DNA from 2 places in the Streptomyces sp. NPDC057287 genome. Region 1 is predicted to be linked to the other one. Evidence: riboswitches for the same ligand, from Rfam matches in the RefSeq annotation. Region 1 holds a riboswitch; the other holds the start of a gene.
The links. A riboswitch is a leader RNA that binds a small molecule or an ion and turns the genes downstream of it on or off. The one in region 1 is predicted to bind glycine.
Positions count from the first base shown of each region.

Region 2: linked by a shared signal. The riboswitch ahead of gcvT (glycine cleavage system aminomethyltransferase GcvT) and the one ahead of gcvP (aminomethyl-transferring glycine dehydrogenase) in region 1 are both predicted to bind glycine.

Region 1 covers NZ_JBHUYV010000011.1:9,668-12,871, reverse strand. The annotation lists gene gcvP (aminomethyl-transferring glycine dehydrogenase) at 1-1,948, opposite strand, end outside; glycine riboswitch at 2,142-2,237, opposite strand; gene ACFUNE_RS21735 (PRC-barrel domain-containing protein) at 2,371-2,742, shown strand; gene ACFUNE_RS21730 (DNA polymerase IV) at 2,664-3,204, opposite strand, start outside.
Region 2 covers NZ_JBHUYV010000003.1:282,728-285,931, forward strand. The annotation lists gene glyA (serine hydroxymethyltransferase) at 1-301, opposite strand, end outside; gene gcvH (glycine cleavage system protein GcvH) at 321-698, opposite strand; gene gcvT (glycine cleavage system aminomethyltransferase GcvT) at 788-1,924, opposite strand; glycine riboswitch at 2,092-2,189, opposite strand; gene ACFUNE_RS07810 (AAA family ATPase) at 2,363-3,052, shown strand.

The DNA.
Region 1 (3,204 bases):
GGACGGCGAGCTCGTCGCGGTGGGTCGCGATCTTCGCCCGGAGATCCTCTATGTCGACCTCACCGTCGTCCGCGGTCTTCACCACGACGACCTTCATGCCGGCCATCACGGCGCTCGCGGCGTTGGTGCCGTGCGCGGAGGACGGGATCAGGCAGACGGTGCGTCCGTGCTCGCCGTTGGCCCGGTGGTACGCGCGCACGGCCAGCAGTCCGGCGAATTCGCCCTGCGAGCCCGCGTTGGGCTGGATGGAGACGGCGTCGTAACCGGTGACCTCGGCAAGACGCTCCTCCAGCTCACGGATGAGGGTGAGGAAGCCCTGTGCCTGCTCGGCCGGCGCGAAGGGGTGCAGGGCGCCGAATTCGGGCCAGGTGATCGATTCCATCTCCGCGGTGGCGTTGAGCTTCATGGTGCAGGAGCCGAGCGGGATCATGCCGCGGTCCAGCGCGTAGTCACGGTCGGCGAGCTTGCGCAGGTAGCGCAGCATGGCCGTCTCGGAACGGTGCTGGTGGAAGACCGGGTGGGTGAGGACGGCGTCGGTGCGCAGCAGTCCTTCGGGCAGCACGTCTGCGGCCTCGGCGTCCAGCGCCTCGATGTCGCCGCCGGCCCCGAAGGCGGCCCAGACCGCCGCGACCTGGCTGCGCGTGGTGGTCTCGTCACAGGCCACGGAGACCTGGTCGGCGTCGACGAGGCGCAGGTTCACCCCGCGCTCGCGCGCGTCGGCGACCACCTCGGCGGCCTTGCCCGGCACACGGACGGTGAGGGTGTCGAAGTATGCGCCGTGCACGACCTCGGTGCCGGAGGCTCGCAGCCCCTCGGCGAGGATGGCTGCGAACCGGTGGGTACGCCCGGCGATCGTCCGCAGCCCGTCGGGGCCGTGGTAGACGGCGTACATGCCGGCCATGACGGCGAGCAGCACCTGGGCGGTGCAGATGTTGCTGGTGGCCTTCTCGCGCCGGATGTGCTGCTCGCGGGTCTGCAGCGCCAGGCGGTAGGCCTTGTTGCCGTCGGCGTCGACGGAGACACCGACGAGGCGGCCGGGCAGACTGCGGGCGAACTTCTCGCGTACGGCCATGAAGCCGGCGTGCGGTCCGCCGAAGCCCATCGGGACACCGAAGCGCTGGGTGGTGCCGACGGCGATGTCCGCGCCCAGCTCGCCGGGCGAGGTGAGCAGCGTCAGGGCCAGCAGGTCGGCAGCGACGGAGACGATCGCGCCCAGCTCGTGAGCCTGCTCGATGACGGGCTTCAGGTCGCGTACGGCGCCGGAGGCGCCCGGGTACTGGAGCAGCACCCCGAAGACGCCGCGCTCCGCGACCTCCGCCGGGATTCCGTCGGTGAGGTCGGCGACGACCACCTCGACACCGGTCGGCTCCGCGCGGGTCTCGATCACCGCGATGGTCTGCGGCAGGGTGTCGGCGTCGACCAGGAAGACACCGTCCTTCACCTTGCCCACGCGTCGCGCCAGCGCCATGGCCTCGGCGGCGGCCGTGCCCTCGTCGAGGAGCGACGCACCCGAGGTGGGCAGTCCGGTGAGGTCGGCGACCATCGTCTGGAAGTTCAGGAGGGCCTCGAGCCGCCCCTGGGAGATCTCCGGCTGGTACGGCGTGTAGGCCGTGTACCAGGCGGGGTTCTCCATGACGTTGCGCAGGATCACCGGCGGGGTGAACGTGCCGTAGTAGCCCAGGCCGATCATCGGTGCGAGCACCTGGTTGCGGTCGGCGAGGCTCCGCAGCTCGGCCAGGACCTCGGCCTCGGTGCGGGCCGAGGGGAGGTCCAGCGCCTCGGCACTCCTGATCACGTCGGGCACCGCGGCTGCGGTGAGCTCGTCGAGGGAGCCGTAGCCGACCTGGGCGAGCATCTTCGCCTGCGCCCCGGCATCGGGCCCGATGTGGCGCTGCTCGAACGGAATGCCCTGCTCCAGCTGGGAGAGCGGAGTGCGACGGGGGGTCATGATGGAGGCCTCCTGGTCTGCCACGACCTGCGAGGGGCGCCACGGCGTGGCTGCCCTAACGGCCTCCCCATCTGTCATCTCGACCTGAGAGCTTCACCGGCACGCCCTGAGGCATACCGGCTTTCACCGTCGGTGAGGGCGACACCCGTGGCGGCACGTGCCGTACGGATCCCGACCTGCTTTCCAGAGTGACCTCGTCCGTGCGGTACGGGGGCCTGAGAGATTCCGGGGAGGAGTTGCTCCTTCGGCGCCCCCGGATCGCTCCGGAGGACTCTCCCGCACAGGGTCAGCAGCCGTGTTCCAGCCTACCAGCGGGGTCGGCGCGGGCCGTCTCGAGTGGCCGACCGTCCGGATCTGGCCTTTCGTAGAGCCTGTGGAGCAGTCGCGACCACCTGATGCAGTTGTGACCAGTGGGAGGCACCGTGCAGACCGACATCGATCCGCGCAGCCTGATCGGCCGTAAGGCCTTCGACCGTCAAGGTGCCAAGATCGGGACGGTGGACGAGGTCTATCTCGACGATGCCACCGGGGTGCCCGAGTGGGCCGCCGTGCGCACCGGTCTCTTCACCAGGGACGCGTTCGTCCCGCTGGAGCCGAGCGAATTCGTCGACGGGGCGCTTCAGATCCCCTTCGAACGGGCCCTGATCAAGGACGCGCCCGACTTCGGCGTGGGCCGCCACCTCTCTCCCGAACAGGAACTGCAGCTGTACCGGCATTACGGACTGGACTCCTCCCCCTCCGCCGGGACCGCGCCCGACAGGGACTTCGGCAAGCTGGCCGGCCACGAGGAGTAGTCCGCCGGATCCCGCACGAGGGGAAGCGGTTCTGCGGGACGCAGCTGCGGATCGTCGATGCGGAACGTGCGCACCCGGCCGGGCGCCGTCCACGGCTCCTCGAAGCGCACCGTGACCCGGCCGACGCCACTGCCCTGGACCCAGCCGTGTCCGTGCACCTCGTGCCGTACGTCGTGTCCCGCCGGCCAGCGCCGCGACGCCGGCTGCTCCCCGCCCTCCCTGACGGTCGCCGCGGCGCCCCCCTCCATGGCGCCGTCCTGCCGGTCCGGGGCATCGGCGGCGGACTCCTCGGCGGCGTGCTCGGCCTCGGCGGCCTGCGCGAACAGGTCCTCCTGCGTGAAGTCCGCCAGCCCGGTGACGCCGACTCCGAGCAGCCTGACTCCGCCGGTCGTGTCCACGGCCTCCAGAAGCCGCTGGGCGGCCTCCCGGACCACCGTGGGGTCGTCGGTGGGGCCGCGCAGG
Region 2 (3,204 bases), on a different contig from region 1:
CCTGCGCACCCGAGTGCGGCTGGACGTTCGCGGCCTCGGCGCCGAAGAGCGCCTTGATGCGGTCGATCGCGATCTGCTCGACCACGTCGACGTGCTCGCAGCCGCCGTAGTAGCGGCGGCCGGGGTAGCCCTCGGCGTACTTGTTGGTGAGGACGGAGCCCTGCGCCTCCATGACCGCGACCGGAGCGAAGTTCTCCGAGGCGATCATCTCGAGGGTGGACTGCTGACGGTGGAGCTCGGCATCGACGGCGGCGGCGACGTCCGGGTCCAGCTCGTGGAGGGAGGAGTTGAGAAGCGACATCAGTTAAGTCCCTAAGGTCTCAGTTGCCGGAGAACGCGGTGTACTCGTCGGCGGAGAGAAGGTCCTTCGGCTCCTCCGCGACGCGCACCTTGAACAGCCAGCCGCCCTCGAAGGGAGCGGAGTTCACCAGCGACGGGTCGTCCACGACGTCCTGGTTGGCCGCGGTCACCTCGCCGGTCACCGGCGAGTACAGGTCGCTGACCGACTTGGTCGACTCCAGCTCTCCGCAGGTCTCGCCCGCGGTCACCGTGTCACCGACCTCCGGGAGCTGGGCGTAGACGACGTCACCGAGCGCGTTGGCCGCGAACTCGGTGATGCCGACCGCGGCCACGCCGTCCTCGAGGGCCGACAGCCACTCGTGCTCCTTGCTGTACCGCAGCTGCTGGGGGTTGCTCATGACCTGAATTCTCCTGTACGCGGGGGAGTGCTGATGAACGGTGGTCTTACGGTGTGAGACACGACTGCGTCACGTGCGCGGGTGCCGCGTCACTTGCGGCGCTTGTAGAAGGGCAGTGCCACGACCTCGTACGGCTCGTGCGTGCCCCGGATGTCGACGCCGACACCCTCGGTGCCGGGCTCGGCGTGCGCGGCGTCCACGTAGGCCATGGCGATCGGCTTGCCCAGGGTGGGCGACGGCGCACCGGACGTGACCTCGCCCACGACCTCTCCGCCGACGACGACGGGGAACCCGGCGCGCGGTACCCGGCGGCCCTCGGCGACCAGGCCGACGAGCTTGCGGGGCGGCGCGGTCTCCGCACGCGCGGCCGCGGCGGTCAGGGCCTCGCGGCCGACGAAGTCGCCCTCCTTCTCGAACTTCACGACCCTGCCCAGGCCCGCGTCGAAGGGCGTCAGCGCGGTGGTCAGCTCGTGCCCGTACAGCGGCATGCCCGCCTCCAGGCGGAGCGTGTCGCGGCAGGAGAGCCCGCAGGGGATCAGCGCGTACGGTGCGCCGGCCTCGGTGAGGGCCTTCCACAGCTGCTCGGCGTGGGCCGGGGCCACGAAGAGCTCGAAGCCGTCCTCGCCGGTGTATCCGGTACGGGCGATGAGCGCGGGGACACCGGCGACCGTCCCGGGGAGCCCGGCGTAGTACTTCAGTCCGTCCAGGTCGGCGTCCGTGACCGATTTCAGTACGGCGGGGGAGTCGGGGCCCTGGACGGCGAGCAGTGCGTACGCGTCGCGGTCGTCCCGCACCACGGCGTCGAAGCCGCCGACCCGCTCGGTGAGGGTGTCCAGGACGAGCTGGGCGTTGCCCGCGTTGGCGACGACCAGGTATTCGGGGGCCTCGGTCTCTCCGAGGCGGTAGACGATCAGGTCGTCCAGGATCCCGCCGTCCTCCGCGACGATCATCGTGTAGCGGGCCCGGCCCGTGCCGACGGTGGCGATGTTCCCGACCAGCGCGTAGCTCAGGAAGGCCGCCGCCTGCGGTCCGGTGACGGTGATCTCGCCCATGTGCGACAGGTCGAAGAGGCCGGCCCGGGTGCGTACGGCGTTGTGCTCCTCGCGCTCGCTGGCGTAGCGCAGCGGCATGTCCCAGCCCGCGAAGTCGGTCATGGTCGCGCCCAGGGAGCGATGCAGGGCATCGAGGGCGGTCAGGCGGGGGGCGGCGCTCGGGGCAGTGCTCATGGACATGGCTCCAGGGCATGACGACAGAGGGTGGTTCCCTCCCCATCTGTCATCGGAACCTGAGAGGTTCGCCGAGAGCCCCTGAAAGGGTCCTGACAGGGACGGCCCCGTCAGGGTCGGCTTGCACCTTGGGTGGAGCCGCGCAGCGGCCCGCTTTTCAGATCTGCCTCATCCACGCGGTACGGGGCCTGAGAGATTCAAGGGAGGAACTTGCTCCTTCGGCGCCCGGCGCACACAGTGACCGGGACTCTCCCGCGCGGATTCAAACGGCCGGTATGCAGTTGGCGGGGTCATCATCGCACGCATTGGGGGAGAGTGGGGCGTCCCGGTCCGTACGGGTGCCGACACCGACACGTGGAGCCGGAAGCGGTTGTGCCGCATTACCTTTTCTTTACACTTCTAGGGCAGGTCGGTGGGTGACTCGGCAGGGGGAAGGCGATGACGTTGCAGCGCTATGCGACAGCGGCGGGGGCGGCACTCGGTGCGATGCCCCGGCAGCCGGGCGTGCCCGCCCGCGAGCCGGTCGGCGGGGGTGCGCCGGTGGTGCGTGACCTGCGGGGCAAGGGCGGCCGCGGACCGCGCGGGCTGGACTTCGCGGCCGGTGACGTGGTGGTGGTCTCGGGGCTGCCCGGCAGCGGCAAGTCGACGCTGATCCGGCGGGCGGTCCAGGGGCACGCCATCGACTCGCAGGACACCAGGGACCGCTGGGCGGCCGTGCTGCCCGGATTACTCCCGTACGCCCTCTATCGCCCCCTGGTGCGCGCCGCGCACTACGCCGGGCTGTGGCGGGCCCTGCGGTCGGGCGGGTCCGTCGTCGTGCACGACTGCGGTACGCAGGCCTGGGTGCGGCGCTGGCTGGCGCGCGACGCCCGGCGCCGGGGCAGCACCCTGCACCTCGTGCTGCTCGACGTCACCCCCCGGGTGGCCCGGCAGGGGCAGCGGGAGCGGGGGCGCGGGGTCTCCGGATACGCGTTCGCCCGGCACCGGCGCGCGGTCGGCCGGCTGCTGCGCGACACCGAGAGCGGCCTGCTGCCACCGGGGTGCGCCTCGGCGGTGCTGCTCGACCGCGAGACGGCAGCGGCGATCGACCTGATCTCCTTCCCGGCTCCGCGGCCCCCGCAGGAGTAGTGGGGGAACGGTCGGCACCCGGCGGGCGCCGGAGGCGGGGAAAGTGCCGCCGGCGGCGTCACCGTTCGCATACGCACAGTTCGCACCCTGCCGGCACCCTGTCCGGAATCTGGACGGTGCGGTGGGACCGGAGGCCGCTCCCGCCTGCGGCA